One region of the Blautia sp. MSJ-36 genome, then DNA from elsewhere that is predicted to be linked to it. Evidence: predicted binding sites of a transcription regulator. Region 1 holds the regulator's gene; the other holds the start of a gene.
What was found. The regulator Rex, encoded in region 1, represses fermentation and respiration genes when NADH is low (regulators of the CRP and FNR family bind a similar motif). The targets are predictions, from matches to a motif close to ATTGTTAANTANTTAACAAT.

Region 1 (9,543 bases):
CTGTCAAGCTGTACAAGTGCCGGAGAACGGTCAAACTCATCTGCTCTGGCAAAATGCGTAAACATTCCTTCAATTACAAGATTCGGAATTTTGGAAACCGCTTCAATCTTTACTGCATTTTCCGGAATATCCGCATATCCGATCCTTGTCATTCCTGTATCCAATGCCAGATGAATATGTACATTTTTTCCGATACGCTCTCCTGCCTTCGCATATTCCACTGCTGTATTCAGATCTGAAATGGTAATCCGGATGTCATTGGCAGCCAGCTCCTCATAATATTCTTCGAATACAATGCCAAGAATCAGGATTGGTTTGGTAACGCCTGCATGACGCAGTTCCAGCGCTTCTTCTGCCGTTGCTGTGGCAAAACCCCAGATATAATCATAATCGTGAATCAGATGTGCAATTGCTCTCGCACCATGGCCATAGCCATCCGCCTTGATCACTGCAATGATTTTTGTTCCTTCTTTCACATTTCTGTGCATTTCCTCAAAATTATGAGCAATGGCATCCAGAGATACCAGTGCCTTGACTCTCTCGTATTTTTTCATGATTTTGACTCCTCTTCACCTATCGCTAAAGCCTGGGGCAGATATTCAATGATATCGCCTGCCAGCATACTGCGCTTTCCTTTTTCAGCGGCTGCAAGATCGCCGCAAAGTCCGTGAAGATAAACACCTAACGCGGCCTTTAAAACCATGGAGGGATGTTCCTCCGTTTTCAGATACATACATAATACTCCTGCCAGAAGCCCGGAAAGCACATCTCCGCTTCCGGCAGTTGCCATACCGGAATTACCGGAAAGGTTCAAATACAGATCGCCTTTCCCATCTGTAATTACTGTACAGGCATCTTTCAGGACACATACGGTACCGGTTTCTTTCGCATAGTCCACTGCGGTCTGTGCAATTGTTCCCTGGATTTCCGATATGGTTCTTACACAAAGTCTGCTCATCTCACCGATATGCGGCGTCAGAATAACATTTTCACCCAGGAATTCCTTCCACTGAGGATGCATTGCCAGAAGATTCAGTCCGTCTGCATCCAGAATCAGTGGCTTTTTCTCCCGGGCGGCTGCCGTAAGAAACCACTGTTCTCTCTCACGGCTGGCCCCCGATGTTCCCAGTCCCGGTCCAATCACAAGGATATCACACCAGGAAAGAAGCTGTTCGTTGGATTCCTCATCAAACCGGGTGCATACCATAGCCTCCGGAAGAAGAATCTGCAATGGAATCCTGTTTTCTTCTACTGTCTGAATTTTTACCATTCCCGCCCCGGCATGAAGAGCAGCACTGGCGCTTAAATAAGCAGCCCCGCACATTCCCTCGCTTCCGGCAACAAATAGAATTTTTCCAAAAGTTCCCTTATTTCCGCCGGGATCACGCTCCGGAAACAGTTTCAGGTCTTCCTGCTCCAGACAACATGCAGATGCCTTTACAGCTTCCTGCTCATAGATTCCGATATCAGCGGTAACAATCTTTCCTGCATACAATCTGCCCGGATAAAAGCAAAGTCCTCTTTTCCGGTAACCAAACGTAACAGTCAGATCCGCGCTGAAGGCAATTCCCATTTCCAGGCCTGTATCTCCGTTTACTCCTGATGGGATGTCAACAGCGATCTTTTTTGCCCGGGCACTGTTCATCTCATGAATAACTTCCGCATAATGTCCCTCGATCGGACGCACCAGGCCTACGCCAAACACGGCATCTACTATAGTAGTATATTCACTCCAGTCCGGGTTATTCACTTCCGGGACCTGATATCCTGTGGCAATTTTATACTGAAGCACCGTTTCTCTGGTCATTTTGTCTTTGTTTCCGACCATGCAGAATTCTGCCCGGATTCCCTTCAGATAAAGCAGTCTGGCAACGGCAATACCATCGCCTCCGTTATTGCCGCTTCCGCATACAACCAGTATTCTTTCATTTTTTTCGAGATATTTCTCTATTTCTTCTACTACTTTCAGTGCTGCCCGCTCCATCAGAACTTCTGATGCCACTCCGATATGATGAATGGTGGCACCATCCAGCTTCTTCATCTCCTCGCAGGTAACAATTTTTTTCATGCTGTGCCCTGCCTCCCCTCTTAATAGAGAAAGCTGCCGTTTCCGGCAGCTTAACACTTTCTACTTTTCCACATGCTCCTGCCTGTATTTACTCAGATTATAAGACAGTGTCATAAGACTTTCGGAAAGATGCACGTTCTCCACAATTACATCATCCGGTGTCTCCAGATCAAGATGTGCAAAATTCCAGATTGCTTTGATTCCGTTCTCCACCAGAATATCTGCCATTTCTTTGGCTTTGTTCTTCGGAAGAGTGAGAATTGCAATCTCTACATTATTTTCTCTCAGGAAAAACGGAAGTTCACTGAGCATCTGAATCTCAAGTCCGCGGACTGCAATACCCTCAAGCACAGGATTTACATCAAAAATTCCCACCAGCTTGAAGCCACGTTTCTCAAAGTCCACATAATTGGCAAGTGCCTGTCCCAGATTACCGGCACCTAAAATGATCATCGGATGAACGATGTCCAATCCGAGAATTTTACCAATTTCCGTATAAAGATAATGTACATTATAGCCATACCCCTGCTGCCCGAAACCGCCGAAATTATTGAGATCCTGACGGATCTGGGAAGCTGTGGTATGCATCTTCTTACTTAATTCATTGGAAGAAATACGCTCTACATTGTCTTCCATCAGCTCTCCTAAGTAGCGGTAATAGCGTGGCAGACGCTTAATCACCGCTTTCGAGATTTGTTTTGTCTCCACGATAGTTCTCCTCCTTACCTTACACTAGGTTAATTATACCGAATTGACATTTTCCTGTCAATTAAAGTTGTGAGTTCTGTACAAATTTCTTCATATTTTTTTAAAAAATTGATTTTTTCTTTGAAATCCTGGCGGTTTCCGTTATAATAGGTGGAGGATTTTCCCTGTTTTATGACCAGACAGAGACAATTCTTTATACAGGAGGACAGTTTTTATGATTTTATCATGTCAGAATATATGCAAAGCCTTTGGCGAAAAAGTAATTTTAAATGACGCATCCTTCCATATTGAAGACCGGGAAAAAGCGGCCCTTATCGGATGCAACGGTGCAGGAAAAACAACCCTTCTTCGGATCATCATGCAGGAAATTTCCGCTGATTCCGGCAATGTTGTTCTTGCACGTGACAAAAATATCGGCTATCTGGCCCAGTATCAGGACATTCACGGGCACCATACGATTTATGAAGAACTTCTTACCACCAAGCAGCACATCATTGATATGGAACGCCGCATCCGTAATCTGGAGCAGGAAATGAACCATGTACAGGGCGAGGACCTGAACCGTCTGATGGAGACTTACACCCGTCTTACCCATCAGTTTGAACTGGAAAACGGTTATGCCTACAAAAGTGAACTGACCGGTGTTTTAAAGGGTCTTGGTTTTACAGAAGAGGATTTTGACAAACAGATCGAGACGCTTTCCGGAGGGCAGAAAACCCGTGTTGCCCTTGGCAAGATGCTTCTCTCCAAACCGGATATCCTGCTTCTGGATGAGCCTACCAACCACCTGGATATGGAAAGTATCTCATGGCTGGAAACCTACCTTCTGAATTATCCGGGAGCTGTATTTATTGTCTCCCATGACCGTTATTTCCTTGATAAAGTTGTCACAAAGGTAGTGGAGATTGAGGCCGGACAGACCCGTGTCTACAGTGGAAACTACTCTGCTTATGCTCTTAAAAAAGCCCAGCTACGCGATGCCCAGTACAAGGCATACTTAAATCAGCAGAGAGACATCAAACATCAGGAAGCAGTCATTGCCAAACTGAAGTCCTTTAACAGAGAAAAATCTATCAAACGTGCCGAAAGCCGTGAGAAGATGCTGGATCGTGTACAGCGTATCGAAAAACCTCTGGAAATTCAGGATCGTATGCGGATTTCCCTGGAACCCCGTGTATTAAGTGGAAACGATGTCCTGCATGTGGAGGAACTCTCCAAGGCATTTCCGGGACAGACTCTGTTCTCCGATATTTCTTTTGATATCAAACGTGGCGAACGTGTGGCACTGATCGGAAACAACGGAACCGGCAAAACTACCATGCTGAAAATTATCAATGGTCTTCTCGAAGCAGATGCCGGAAAATTTTCTCTTGGTTCCAAGGTGCAGATCGGTTATTATGACCAGGAACATCATGTTCTTCATATGGATAAGACTATTTTCCAGGAGATTTCCGATACGTATCCGACTCTTACAGAGACCGAAATCCGAAATATGCTTGCAGCATTTCTTTTTACCGGAGACGATGTATTTAAAGAAATCTCCGCACTTTCCGGTGGAGAACGAGGCCGTGTTTCCCTTGCCAAGCTGATGCTCTCCGAAGCCAATTTCCTGATTCTGGATGAGCCTACCAACCATCTGGATATCGCTTCCAAGGAAATCCTTGAAGAAGCACTGGTAAGTTACACCGGTACTGTCCTTTATGTCTCCCATGACCGTTATTTCATCAATCAGACCGCAACCAGGATCATGGAACTTACCAATCAGGCTGTGGTCAATTACATTGGCGATTATGATTACTATCTGGAGAAAAAAGAAGAACTGACCAGCGCCTATGCTCCGGGAATTGATTCTCCCGAGGCCCCTCAGGAAGAAAAAACGGTTTCCGAAAACAAACTTTCCTGGCAGCAGATGAAAGAAGAACAGGCGAAGAAACGAAAACGGGAAGCAGAACTGAAAAAAGTGGAAGCCCGCATTGAGGAACTGGAAACAAGAGATAAGGAAATTGACGATACCATGGTTCTCCCGGATGTCTGCACCAACGTGGCAGAATGTACCAAATTAAGCCGTGAAAAAGCTGCCATTTCGGAAGAACTGGAAGAACTTTATGAAAAATGGGAAGAGCTGGCCTGACGGCCAGCTCTGTTATAATCATCCCGGAGGAGGAACCTGTGAAAAAGAAGCGCATTTATTTTTCTGCATTTGGTCTTACTTTTGCAGTTTTACTGATTTTATTTATCACCTGTGGCTATGCCCCTTTTGGCAACAAATCACTGGCTGTGGATGATGCCAGCATTCAGTATCTGGATTTTTATGCTTATTTCAAGGATGTTCTGGCGCAGAAAAACAGCATTTTTTATACATTTGGAAAAACACTGGGAGGTACCAATATCGCTGTTTTCAGCTATTATCTTTCCTCCCCGTTTATGCTTCTGAGTGTCTTTTTTCCAAAAGAAAATCTCCATTCATTTTTTGACATCCTGGTACTGCTGAAATTATCTCTGGCTTCCATGACCTTCAGTATTTTTCTTGTAAACCGCTTCCGGAAATATCTGACAGAAAACACGGAATCTGCAAGAACTTTTTTTGTTGTCCTTTTATCCTGCTGTTACGGTCTTTGCCAGTATACCATTGCCCAGAGCAGTAATATCATGTGGATTGACGGTGTCTATCTTCTTCCGCTGATTCTTCTGGGAACCTATCAGATCATACATGGATCATCCATCTGGAAGCTTTCTGTCTGGGTGGCATTGTCGATTCTTTTTAACTGGTACAGCGGTGGTATCAACTGTGTATTTTCCGCCCTGTGGTTTCTTTTTGAACTTGCCTTATATTTTCTGGGATCATCAAGAAAATACAGCCATATTCCACGAAAAGCCCTGGTCATGATATTCCGTTATGGCCTCTCTATGTTTCTGGGGCTTATGTGCAGCGCGGTTCTGTTTTTACCCACTGTACTTGCCATGGGAAATTCCAACCGTGGTTCTCTGGACCTTGCAGCATTGAAGGATTTTTCTTTCGTCGGACAGCTTCCCACCATTCTGGAAAGTTACCACCTGGGCGCGCACAGTACTCCAAACAGTACTTCTCTGTTCTGTGGTACTCTGGTAATCCTGGCGGTTATTGCCCTTTTTCTTTCTTCTACGTTATCTGCACAGAAAAAAAGTATGCTGGCCTGTTTTCTTGCTGTCATAGCACTGATTTTTTACTGGAAACCTTTTTATATGGTATTTTCATTGTTCAAAACTGTGGAAAGTTACTGGTGCAGATATTCCTATGTGGGAATTGCCGCTCTGATCTTTCTGGCTGCCTGTTTTTATCTGATTTACTTGGATGACCATACCGCAGTTCTTCTTTCCAGAGGATGGATCATTTTTTCGGTTCTTCTGTTTTTTCTGGATAATATTCACCCCGGTGAACATACATCAAAAATCTATCTGACCGTCTTTTACGCTGCAGTTACCTTGATTTCTGTGAGACTTTTTATGTACAGCCGGAATTTCAAATCATGGAAAAAAGCAGTTATCACTCTGCTTTGTACAGGAATCATCCTTTCAGAACTGGCAGTTAACGCCAGCTTTCTGATGAATGATTACCATGCTGACGAAAACAGCCAGTACACCGCTTATTCTCTGGGTTCCCAGAAACAGATCGGCGAAATCAAGGAATCGGACAGTTCCATTTACCGGATTTCACAGACTTCCACAAAGATTCAGTACACTGACGGTGCAACTGCAAATTATAACGAAGCTCTGGCTTATAATTACCGTTCCATTTCCGGTTATACTTCCTCCCCGGACGATACGCAGAGAGAATTTCTGGAACGTATCGGTTACCGTGAAAACGGTCTGAATATGAACATTACCAACTCTCCTGTCATTGCTGCAGATGCTCTGCTGGGAGTAAAATATACCTTGTCTGCCTATCCCGTTAACGGACTGACAAAACTGGATTCTATAGAGGCGGAAAACGGAAAGTCCGTATACTGTAACCCGTCTGCACTGCCGATGGCCTTTCTCTATCATGACAATTCGGAATCTATACAGACTCCGCAGACCGATGACCCGTTTGTATACCAGAATTATCTGTACAGCATTCTGTGCGGACATCCGGTTTCTCTGTATCGGCCGTTATCCTATACCTATTCTTCCAAAGGAGATTCCGATTCCGGCACTGACCAGGTATACACCCTTTCTGTTCCAGAGGGAAATTACGCACTATATGGAAACATACCCTGGGATTCCCCTATGGAAAATGCTTCTTTAAATGTAAATGACTCCTATATCAGCCGTTATTCCTGGTGGCTCAGTCCCTCAGCTTTTTATATTCCAGCAGCTTCCGAAGCCGCTTATGCAAAAGTTTCCATCCATTCAGACAATGGATATTTCATCCGGGATGGGGGCGAACAGTTTTACGCGCTGGATCTGGATGCCCTTGCCGCTGTTTCCAAGGAGATTTCAGGCAGAGCTGTGGAAGAGTTCCAGCTGGAAAACGGGCATGTTTCCGTTTCCTGTACTGCTGCTGATTCCAGCTCCCTGCTTTATCTATCCATCCCTTACGACAAAGGCTGGAAAATATACAGAAACGGCCAGCAGATTACTGCCGGCCTTCTGGATGACTGCATGTATTCTATTCCTCTGACAGAAGGGAAAAACCAGATCGAGCTTCGTTACATCTGCCCGGGAATCCGCGCCGGAATTCTTCTCTCTGTTTCCGGAATCCTGCTCACGCTGCTGATCTCCCTTTTTGAACACAAAAATCGGTTACAAAAAAATAAATTATAATTCTTTTAGAAGAATTTCCGCAAACTGCGGCGCACAGGCGAGGATGTCCTCATTTTTCAGATAGGACGGTTCCTCGCCTTTCCAGTTCTTCACAATACCGCCTGCTTCACGAAGAATAATGGTTCCCGCAGAATAATCCCAGGGTTTCAGGTCACGTTCAATATATCCATGCTCCCTTCCACAGGCAACATAACACATATCGAGTTCTGCAGATCCGGTACGACGGAAATCCGCACATTTCATAAAGATGTGATAAAAAATCGGAAAAAGATTTTTTGCTTCTTCTTTTGTGTAAGGAGTGGAGCCATAGGAAATTACCGCATCCCCAAAATCTTCGGTATCGGATACATGGATTCTCTTTCCATTAAGATAAGCGCCCTCTCCCTTGGCTCCGTGGAACAGTTCATCGGAAAACGGATTGTATACAATACCGAAAACAATCTCACCGTTTTCATAAAGTCCCAATGCAACTGCGCTCATATGAAAATCCAGAATAAGATTTGTAGTACCGTCAATAGGATCCAGAATCCAGTAAGTTTTTTCTCTGGAAAGTCCCAGGTTTTCTTTTTCTTCCGCGATCAGGGAAATCTCCGGAAATGCTTTTCCAAGTTCCTCTTTCAGAAAGTTCTGCACGGCCAGATCCACATTTGTCACATAGTTAGCAGCTCCCTTTACCATTACTTCTTCGTTATTCATCTCTTTTAAAATCAGTTCTTTTGTCTGTTTTACAAGAGCAATTACTTTTTTCTGTTCTTCTGCTGAAATCATGATTTTTCCCCTTTTCTTTATTATGAAAGTAACATACCTAGATGCGCTTCAAAGCATACCCCGTCATTACGGTCTGTTCCTTCTGATACTGCGTCTCTGATTGATGTGGAAATAAACTCCACCGCCATATGTGCACAGGTTTCCATAGAATATCCTTTCACCAGCCCGGCACTGAGCACTGACGCAAAAAGATCTCCGGTTCCGGAATAACTTCCACCGGATTTTTCGGCAAATACCCAGGAGACCTTCTCTTTTTCCAGGACAAGATTTCCCATTTTCGGTGTCTGGCTGTTTTCTCGGTAATTCACACCTGTAATCACCACTGCGGAAAGAGAAAATTCAAGAACAAGGCGCTGTCCGATCTCCTGGATTTTCTCCAGCCTTTCTGCCTCCGGCATAGTTTCCAGAACTTTCCATTTTTTCTCCATTTCTTCTTTTCCGTAAAGGAGCAGCAATGCCTCTGTAAGGTTTGGGGTAATTACATAGGAACGGCTGACCAGTTCGCGGAAACGGCTTCGAAGTCCCTCTGTATAAATCGGGTAGACTTCCCCGTCATCGCCCATTACCGGATCAGTAAGAATCAATGTCTCCTCACCGGCAAACAGATCCATAAATTTCAGGATCTTATCTGCCTGCTTTTCATCCGAGAGAAAACCTGTATAAATTCCATCCGGGATAAATCCCCGCTTTTTCCACTGTTCCATATATGGCGTCATCTGCCGAGTAAGATCCTCGCAGAAATAAGTTTCATATCCTGTCTGATTACTTAAAACAGCGGTAGGAAACGGGCATGCCTGCACTCCCATCACGGAGATTACTGGAATGGCTGCTGTCAGCGAGCATTTTCCCAGTCCGGAAAGATCATTGATCACGGCTATTTTCTTCATCATAATTCTCCAGTCTTGTGTTTTTTTCTGTATTATTATAGAATGAATTGTCAGGTTTACGCAATCATTTTTGGAAGGAAATTACCATACCTATGTTGAATATATCCGTAGAACACAAAAAAGAACACCTCTATCTGGAGGTTTATCATTATTACCGGAAGCTGATTCTGGAAAACCGTCTGCTCCCGGGCAGCAAGATGCCTTCACTCCGTAAATGTGCCCAGGAGCTGAAGCTGAGCCGTACCACCATCGAAAACGCATATCTTCAGCTTGCGGCAGATGGTTATATTATCGCCCGGGCACAGAGCGGTTATTACGTTACCGATATTG
Region 2 (9,543 bases), on a different contig from region 1:
AAATCAGAATTTGCCAGCGTCAGCAGCTTCCTGTACGGAAACAGCTACAGCTACTGTCATACCAACCATCGGGTTGTTTCCAGCGCCGATGAGACCCATCATCTCTACGTGAGCCGGTACGGAAGAAGATCCTGCGAACTGAGCGTCAGAATGCATACGTCCAAGTGTATCAGTCATACCGTAGGAAGCAGGACCTGCTGCCATGTTATCCGGGTGAAGTGTACGTCCTGTACCACCGCCGGAAGCAACGGAGAAGTATTTTTTGCCTTTCTCGTTGCACTCTTTTTTATATGTTCCTGCTACTGGATGCTGGAAACGAGTTGGGTTTGTGGAGTTTCCTGTGATGGAAACGTCAACACCCTCTTTCCACATGATAGCAACACCTTCCGGAACGCTGTTAGCGCCGTAACAGTTAACTTTTGCACGAAGTCCCTCTGAATAGGATTTACGGAATACTTCTTTAACCTCGTTCTTATATGGATCATACTCTGTCTCTACGTATGTAAAGCCGTTGATACGGGAGATGATCTGAGCTGCGTCTTTTCCAAGACCGTTCAGGATAACACGAAGAGGTTTTTTACGAACTTTGTTTGCTTTCTCGGCGATACCGATAGCACCCTCAGCTGCTGCGAAAGACTCATGTCCTGCAAGGAAGCAGAAGCAGTCTGTCTCTTCCTCAAGAAGCATTTTTCCAAGATTTCCATGTCCAAGACCTACTTTACGTGTGTCTGCAACGGATCCTGGGATACAGAATGCCTGAAGGCCTTCTCCGATAGCTGCTGCTGCGTCAGCGGCTCTTCTGCAGCCTTTTTTGATTGCGATTGCTGCACCTACTGTGTAAGCCCAGCAAGCGTTCTCGAAGCAGATCGGCTGAATGCCTTTGATCTGATCGTAAACGTTCAGACCTGCGTCTTTAGTGATTTTCTCAGCTTCTTCGATAGAAGCGATTCCATAGCTGTTTAAAACAGAATTGATCTTGTCAATTCGTCTCTCATATGATTCAAATAAAGCCATTTCCTGTAACCTCCTGATATTTTTACCTTACGAAGTGTAATTACTCTTTTCTTGGGTCGATGATCTTAACAGCATCTGCAACACGGCCGTACTGACCTTTTGCTTTCTCCCATGCTGTGTTCGGGTCATCACCTTTCTTAATGAAGTCAGTCATTTTTCCAAGGCTTACGAACTGGTATCCGATGATCTCATCGTCCTCATCAAGAGCGATACCTGTAACATAACCCTCAGCCATCTCAAGGTAACGAGGTCCTTTTTTCAGAGTTCCATACATTGTACCAACCTGAGAACGAAGTCCTTTTCCAAGGTCCTCAAGACCAGCTCCTACTGCAAGTCCGTCCTCGGAGAATGCAGACTGGGAACGTCCGTAAACGATCTGAAGGAAAAGCTCTCTCATAGCTGTATTGATTGCATCACATACAAGGTCTGTGTTCAGTGCCTCCATTACAGTAAGTCCTGGAAGGATCTCAGCAGCCATAGCAGCAGAATGAGTCATTCCTGAACATCCGATTGTCTCAACAAGTGCCTCCTGAATGATTCCCTCTTTTACGTTAAGGGACAGCTTACAGGCACCCTGCTGTGGAGCACACCAGCCTACACCGTGTGTGAATCCGGAGATATCCTTTACTTCTTTTGCCTGAACCCATTTTGCTTCTTCCGGGATCGGAGCGGCACCATGATGTACGCCCTGTGCCACTGGACACATTTCTTCTACTTCGCGTGAATAAATCATTTTAAAACTCCTTTCAAGTATAGATTGACCGATGTTATTGAGAAAAAAAGTTCGATAACACCCTACGGCTATTTTCTCACAAAACCTTTGTTTCGTCCAGTCATATTTGATAAATTTTTGCCATAAAACGCATAATATTGGAAGTTATTCTGGCAGTATTGCATGCCTAACTGTCAAATATTTCTGGCAACTGTCCGATGTATATGATAATATATTATCAAGTTTAACCCTGGAGGTATATTTTTCATGAATGCATCTGTGGATTCTGTTTTTCCAGAAAAATACCGTATTCTCAGCGGAAGCGCCCTGAAGATAATTGCCATCATCACCATGCTGATCGATCATACCGGAGCTGTGCTTTTAAGCATGTATCCGCCTGCACAGAAAGTCCTGTTTACACTTCTTGGAAGAGAATACAGTGTATATCTTATTTTCCGCGATATCGGCAGAGTGGCTTTTCCCATCTTCTGTTTTCTCCTGCTGGAAGGTTTCCGGCATACCAGGAGCCGTTTCCGTTATGGACGGAATCTCCTTCTTTTTGCCCTGATTTCAGAGATTCCCTGGAACCTGATGTTCACAAACACACTGCGTTATGAAAGACAGAATGTGTTTTTCACGCTTTTTCTGGGATACCTGGCGTTTTGTGCCATCGAATATTTTAAGGATAAGCGCTTGATACAGCTTCTCTGTATCCTGGGTCTGCTTGTTGTTTCCATTTTTCTGAAAGCAGATTACGGATGGCGGGGATATATTTTTCTCCTGATCATGTACTATATGCGAAACGATAAGCCCGGGCAGGCGATCCTTGGAAGCTGCTGGCTTTACTATGAATGGAGAGCCTGTTTCGCCTTTCTGTCCATTAACCTGTACAATGGGGAGAGGGGATTTATCCGCGGAAAAGCGGCGAAATATTTCTTTTACTGGTTTTATCCAGTCCATATTATGGGACTGGTGATACTTCGACAGATTTTATTTCTGTCTTAATTCTTTTTTTCTTATTATCTTATATGGATGTGCGTGTTGTATGTGAAAAGTTTTGAGATTTCAGTTCTGCACTTTTCCAGTGGGGAGTTCTGAGGGGAGAAAGCACTCAGAGTTGCGAAGCCCGTTTTTCTCCCCTCAGGCGCCCCTCTTTCCGGGCACGCAATTCGGCCAGGCCCCTTCATAATGTAACACTCCTGGTTCGGTCCTGTATTCCACTTCTATCACCCATTTATCACTGTGCCGATTATAATTGTATGTTCTGTTTTACCACATCTAAAAGTCAAACTATTCATTCATCAATCCAGGAACAGACCTGCTACGCAGGCCGCCTTCCGTCCCCCTCTCACCCGATCGGCACAGCCTCTCGCAAACAATACCGTCGCATCCATCGCCCCATCAAAAAAAGCCACACTCTCAAAAAAGTGCGGCTTCCCTGCGTGGCCAGGAGGGGAGACGGCCTTCGCAACTGTGAGTGCTTCCCCTCCTCGAACCTTCCGCTGCTTACCAAGCAGAACTTATTTCAAAAAACAAAGAAAAACTATTTTTTCTTCACAATTTCTTTCGCATTTTTATAAATGGAATCCGCCGGAACGCATCCCCTTACCGGTGACAGCGGATAAATATTGGAATTCCGTCCGATCACAGTACCAGGATTCAGCACGGAACCACATCCAACCTCAACATGGTCTCCCAGCATTGCTCCAAACTTCTTAAGACCAGTCTCGATCTTTTCATCCCCATCTTTCACAACAACCAGCTTCTTATCTGATTTCACGTTAGAACAGATTGATCCGGCACCCATATGGGATTTATATCCAAGTACCGCATCTCCAACATAATTATAATGCGGAACCTGTACTTTATTAAAAAGCACCGCATTCTTAAGCTCTGTGGAGTTTCCCACAACTGCGCCTTCGCCAACAATGGCCTTGCCGCGGATAAAAGCACAGTGACGTACCTCCGCATCCTTACCAATGATAGCCGGTCCGGTGATACTTGCAGTCGGCGCAACAGTGGCTGACTTTGCGATCCATACATTTTCGCCTTTCTCCTCATATTCAGAAGGATCCAGTGTTTTTCCAAGTTTAATGATAAAATCTCCGATCTCCGGAAGAACCTCCCACGGATAAGTTTTTCTCTCAAAAAGCTCTGCTGCGATGGTCTCATTCAGATCCAGCATATTGCTGATGGTAAAATCTTTCATCATGATGATTTTTTTCCTCCCTGTCTGGAAGCACGCTCCGGCTTCCTGTAATTTACAGCGGCCGCGTCAAAGAACTGCCGCAGGTTGTACTGATAATTGCTTGCTTCCACCTGCTGGGTCCGCACCCGCACAAAATGTTCCAGTTTGTCCATATATTCCTGTTCCGTGATGCTTCCCTCTGACACGTAGGTGAGGCCTTTTTCCCAGCTTGCCGTAAGCTCCGGATTCAGAAGCTGCCGGATGGAACAGTTTACCACATCAAAGATCATCTCACCCAGAAGTGTGGGGGTGATCACCTGAGTTTTCTTATTCAGTGCCAGATATTTGATGTTAAAAAGTTTCTTCAATATCTCCGCACGGGTGGCACTGGTGCCGATCCCGCTTCCCTTGATCTGGGCACGAAGCTCTTCATCTTCGATCAGCTGTCCCGCATTTTCCATGGCAAGGATCATGGAACCGGAATTGTATCGTTTGGGAGGCGAAGTCTCGCCTTCCTTGATACTTAAACCGTTCACAGGAAGTATATCACCCTTTTTCAGCTTCTGCAACGCCTCCAGAAGCACCGTATCACAGGAGACTTCCTCCTCTTCCCCGTTGCCGCCTTTCTCACTGTCGGAAGCTTTTTTCCGGGCAAAAGAGTTCGTGGCGATCTTCAGATAGCCTTCTTCTTTCAGAACTTTAAAAGAGGAAAAGAATGATTCCCCGTCCAGTTTCGTCACAAGACTCACTTTCTGATAAACAGCCGGAGGATAAAAAATACATAAAAACCTCCTCACGATCGTCTCATACACTCTCTGTGCGGTAAGAGACACACTTCCCAGTGCATTCAGCCCCTGGCCGGTAGGAATAATGGCATAATGGTCTGTGATCTGCTTGTCATTCACATACCTGGTCTTCGCAATGTTTTTCCAGGATTCCATTCCCAGAACCTCTGCTGCCGCAGCTCCTGCCTGCTGATAATTTCGAAGGCCGGAAATATTCTTGTATATCTCCTTGGCAACTGCTGTAGACAACACTCTGGCATCCGTTCTCGGATACGTCACCAGTTTCTTCTCATAAAGCTCCTGCACGATCCGGAGTGTTTCATCCGGACTGATCTTAAAGAGCTTGGAGCAGACGTTCTGAAGCTCCGCCAAGTTAAAAAGAAGGGGCGGATTCTTGTTTTCTTTTTTTCGCTCCACTTTCTCCACGGTACAGGAAAGGGGCTGGTTCACCATCAGCTGATCGATCAGCATCTGGGCATGTTCTTTTTTCTTGAAACCATTTTCTTTATAAAGATACGGGGACTGGAAATACCGGCTGCCTTCCACAGCCCTCCACTCACCGTCAAAACTTTCACCTGCAAGGGCAATGCTGCTTAAGACTCGGTAAAACGGTGTCTTCACAAAGACACGGATCTCCCGCTCTCTACGCACCACCATACCAAGGACACAGGTCATTACACGGCCCACCGCAATGGCCTGATATTTGGAATGAAGATAATTGGTCACACTGCTTCCGTAACGCAAGGTCAGCACCCTGGAAAAATTGATTCCCATGAGATAGTCTTCCTTTGCGCGGAGGTAGGCAGACGCTGCCAGATTATCATACTCCGAGATATCTTTTGCTTCCCGGATTCCTCTTAAAATTTCTTCTTCTGTCTGGGAATCGATCCACACTCGTTTCTGGACTTTTCCCTTCACTCCTGCCATCTGGGCTACCAGACGGTAAATATATTCACCCTCACGTCCGGAGTCGGTACACACATAAATGGTATCCACATCCGGCCGGTTCAGCAGTCCTTTTACGATCTCGAACTGTTTTTTAACTCCGGGGATCACTTCGTACTTAAATTCGCGCGGCAAAAAAGGCAGGGTATCAAAACTCCACCTTTTATACTTAATATCATATTTTTCGGGATAACTCATGGTAACCAGGTGTCCTACACACCAGGTTACCACAGAATCTGCTGATTCCAGATATCCGTCTTTTCTCTGACCGTTGATCTTCAAAGCCTTCGCAAATTCCTGTGCCACGCTGGGCTTCTCCGCTATGTATAAAGCCTTTGCCATACTATTTATCTGCACTCATCTTTCTAAGCGGCCATGCCAGAAGCACGCCTCCGCCAACTATATTTCCCAATGTTACGATCACCATGCTCTTAAGCATAGCACCGACAGACAACCCAGGCACCATACAGAATGCAACTGTAAAGATACCCATATTTGCAATACAGTGCTCAAATCCGCTGACAACGAAACCTGAAATACAGATCGTGATCATCAGGAATTTGCCTGCCTCACTCTTCAGCTTAATGCCGCAGAGAACTGCAAGACAGACGAAGAAATTACAGAGCACCGCACGGAAAAACATCTGTCCTGCCGGAATACTGAGTTTTCCGTTTATAAATCCCGCAAAGTAATCTGCTGTACCGGACGCTCCGGCACCAACAAAGATCAGAGCCAGGATCAGGCATCCCACAAAGTTGCCGATGTAACTGATTCCCCAGACCTTGCCCACGTCTTTCCATGATACGCTCTTGTCATACGCACCAAAGGCCATTACCAAATTGTTACCGGTAAACAGCTCTCCTCCTACCATTACGATCAGAAGAACCGCAATGGAGAACACAAGGGCTCCAAGGAATTTTCCCCATTCCGGGAATGTTTTGGAAAATACATTTCCAACAACGTTGCTGTAGATCATCGCCACATCAATAAAAAATCCGGCCATGATCGCCCGCATAAAGTATTTTCCGAAATTGCTGTTCAGTAAGCCTATCTTACCTTTCGCAGCGGTTGACAGTTTCTCTACATCCTCCCTGTTCATAAATAGCACCTCCACATATTTTTTAGCAAGCGTGGCACTTTGTTACTGCTTCTTTGTTCACAGTAACACGCTTTCCGGAAATCTGCTTGTTATATTGTAACACTTTACCATTTATTTCACAATAAAAATGCGAAAATTTCCAAAAATTTCTGGTTTGTTATACACAACAAACAATATCCACTTTATGCTAAAACACGATAGATGCCATCCCAGGCCAGTTCTTTTTCTTTCAGAAAAACTTCCGCTTCTTCCTCGGACTGTTCCACACATTTCCAGGCCAGCCCGCACTGGGCACTGATCTCCGACGGGATCGGGATCAGTCTTCCCTGAAATCCTGCTTCCTTCGCTGTTTTTTCCATCTTCATGGCAGCTGTGGTCGTGGAGAATGTTACAACTGTGGTGATCACTTTTTTACGCATGTCTCTTTTTGTTCCTTCCACACACGCAAAAACAGGACACCGGAAAACCCGATATCCCGTTTCTGCTGATTTTTATCTCTATGAAGAATTACCAGATTATTTTGCCTGGATATATCCTTTTGCTTTCAGCGTCTCTGCACAGAGAACAGCTCCGCCTGCAGCACCTCTTACTGTGTTGTGGGAAAGTCCGATGAACTTGTAATCGTAAACAGTATCCTCGCGAAGACGTCCTACGGATACTCCCATTCCGTTCTCATAGTTTACATCCATGTGTACCTGCGGACGGTTGTCCTCCTTAAGATACTGGATGAACTGCTTCGGAGCGCTTGGAAGCTCAAGCTCCTGCGGAAGTCCCTTGAACTCTACCAGTTTCTGGATCAGCTGCTCTTTGGTCGGCTTCTTGCGGAATTTAACGAATACAGCTGCTGTATGTCCGTTGAGTACCGGAACACGTACGCACTGGCATGTGATCACCGGTGTGGTAGCCGGAACGATCACGCCGTCCTCGATTTTACCCCAGAGTCTTAACGGCTCTTTCTCACTCTTCTCTTCCTCACCGCCGATGTACGGGATGATGTTGTGCTCCATCTCCGGCCAGTCTTTGAATGTTTTTCCTGCTCCGGAAATAGCCTGGTATGTAGTAGCTACTACTTCGTATGGCTCGAACTCTTTCCATGCGGTAAGTACAGGAGCGTAGCTCTGAATAGAGCAGTTCGGTTTAACAGCTACGAATCCGCGTTTTGTTCCGAGACGTTTCTTCTGGAACTCAATAACATCGAAGTGCTCCGGGTTGATTTCCGGAACTACCATCGGAACATCCGGTGTCCAGCGGTGTGCGCTGTTGTTGGAAACAACCGGTGTCTCTGTCTTGGCATACTCTTCCTCGATCGCTTTGATCTCATCTTTGGTCATATCAACTGCGGAGAATACAAAGTCAACAGTAGCTGCAACTTTCTCTACCTCGTGGATATCCATAACGACCAGTTTCTTCACTGCCTCCGGCATCGGAGTATCCATTTTCCATCTGCCGCCTACAGCCTCCTCGTAGGTCTTGCCTGCGCTTCTCGGGCTTGCTGCTACAGTAACCACCTCAAACCACGGGTGATTCTCCAGAAGAGAAATGAATCTCTGACCAACCATTCCAGTTGCACCTAAAATACCGACTTTAAGCTTTTCACTCATAATAAAACTCTCCTCATCTTGTGTCCCTCCATGGCACACATTTGTCTTTTCTGTAAATACTATACCAATTTTTCCAAAAATGCAAGCATTATCTTAATTTTTTTCAAGATATTCTTTATTCTGAGCGATCACCTGCTCCATCACATCCGGTCCCGGTGCTCCCAGAGTCACACGTTTCTCCACGCAGGTCTTCATACTGATCGCCTCGTAGATATCCTCCTCAAAAACAGGGCTGATCTCTTTATACTCGGAAAGTGGAAGCTCATCCAGGGAGATTCCCTTATCCAGGCAGAGAAGGACCAGTCTTCCTACGATACCATGAGCATCACGGAACGGTACGCCGTGGTTTACCAGATAATCTGCGGCGTCTGTGGCATTTGTAAAGCCTCTCTTTGCACTTGCCTCCATGTTCGCCTTGTTGAACTGCATGGTGGAAACCATACCTGTAAACAGGGCGATACATCCCTTTACCGTATCAATGGCATCGAACGTAAGCTCTTTGTCTTCCTGCATATCTTTGTTATATGCAAGAGGGATTCCCTTCATAGTTGTAAGGATAGATGTCAGCGCACCGTAGACACGGCCTGTTTTTCCACGGACAAGCTCTGCGATATCCGGGTTCTTTTTCTGCGGCATGATACTGCTGCCTGTGCTGTATGCGTCATCGATCTCAACGAAACGATACTCATTGGAGTTCCACAGGATGATCTCCTCGGAAAAACGGCTCAGATGCATCATAATGGTAGAGAACGCACTTAAGAGCTCGATCACATAATCTCTGTCTGATACAGAGTCCATGCTGTTTCTGGTCGGTGCGTCAAAGCCAAGAAGCTCTGCGGTATAAGCACGGTCCAGCGGATAAGTGGTTCCTGCCAGTGCTCCGGCTCCAAGAGGACAGGTGTTCATTCTCTTACGGATATCAAAGAGTCTGTCACGGTCTCTCCTAAACATCTCAAAATATGCGCCTACATGGTGAGCCAGAGTTACCGGCTGTGCCTTCTGGAGATGGGTAAATCCCGGCATGTAGGTGTGTACATTCTCTTCCATGATCTTCTGCAGGGCAAGAAGAAGGTCTTTCAGCTCTTTGTCTGTCTCATCGATCTCGTCGCGGACATACAGTTTCATATCCAGAGCCACCTGGTCATTACGGCTTCTTCCTGTGTGGAGTTTCTTTCCGGCGTCTCCGATACGGTCGATCA

Region 2: a site for Rex is predicted at 1,950-1,969, ahead of KQI39_RS12450 (iron-sulfur cluster assembly scaffold protein). Genes of this name have one in related genera too.

Annotation. Positions count from the first base shown of each region.
Region 1 is NZ_JAHLPQ010000001.1:190,598-200,140, reverse strand. Features, by position in the region: gene alr (alanine racemase) at 1-554, opposite strand, end outside; gene KQI39_RS00905 (NAD(P)H-hydrate dehydratase) at 551-2,068, opposite strand; gene KQI39_RS00900 (redox-sensing transcriptional repressor Rex) at 2,129-2,776, opposite strand; gene KQI39_RS00895 (ABC-F family ATP-binding cassette domain-containing protein) at 2,991-4,907, shown strand; gene KQI39_RS00890 (YfhO family protein) at 4,946-7,558, shown strand; gene KQI39_RS00885 (inositol monophosphatase family protein) at 7,553-8,326, opposite strand; gene KQI39_RS00880 (pyridoxamine kinase) at 8,347-9,216, opposite strand; gene pdxR (MocR-like pyridoxine biosynthesis transcription factor PdxR) at 9,306-9,543, shown strand, end outside.
Region 2 is NZ_JAHLPQ010000019.1:35,175-44,717, reverse strand. Features, by position in the region: gene KQI39_RS12455 (GGGtGRT protein) at 4-1,014, opposite strand; gene KQI39_RS12450 (iron-sulfur cluster assembly scaffold protein) at 1,055-1,747, opposite strand; gene KQI39_RS12445 (TraX family protein) at 1,994-2,731, shown strand; gene KQI39_RS12440 (UDP-N-acetylglucosamine pyrophosphorylase) at 3,270-3,938, opposite strand; gene KQI39_RS12435 (DNA topoisomerase) at 3,935-5,986, opposite strand; gene KQI39_RS12430 (formate/nitrite transporter family protein) at 5,988-6,743, opposite strand; gene KQI39_RS12425 (DUF3343 domain-containing protein) at 6,926-7,162, opposite strand; gene asd (aspartate-semialdehyde dehydrogenase) at 7,259-8,344, opposite strand; gene argH (argininosuccinate lyase) at 8,438-9,543, opposite strand, start outside.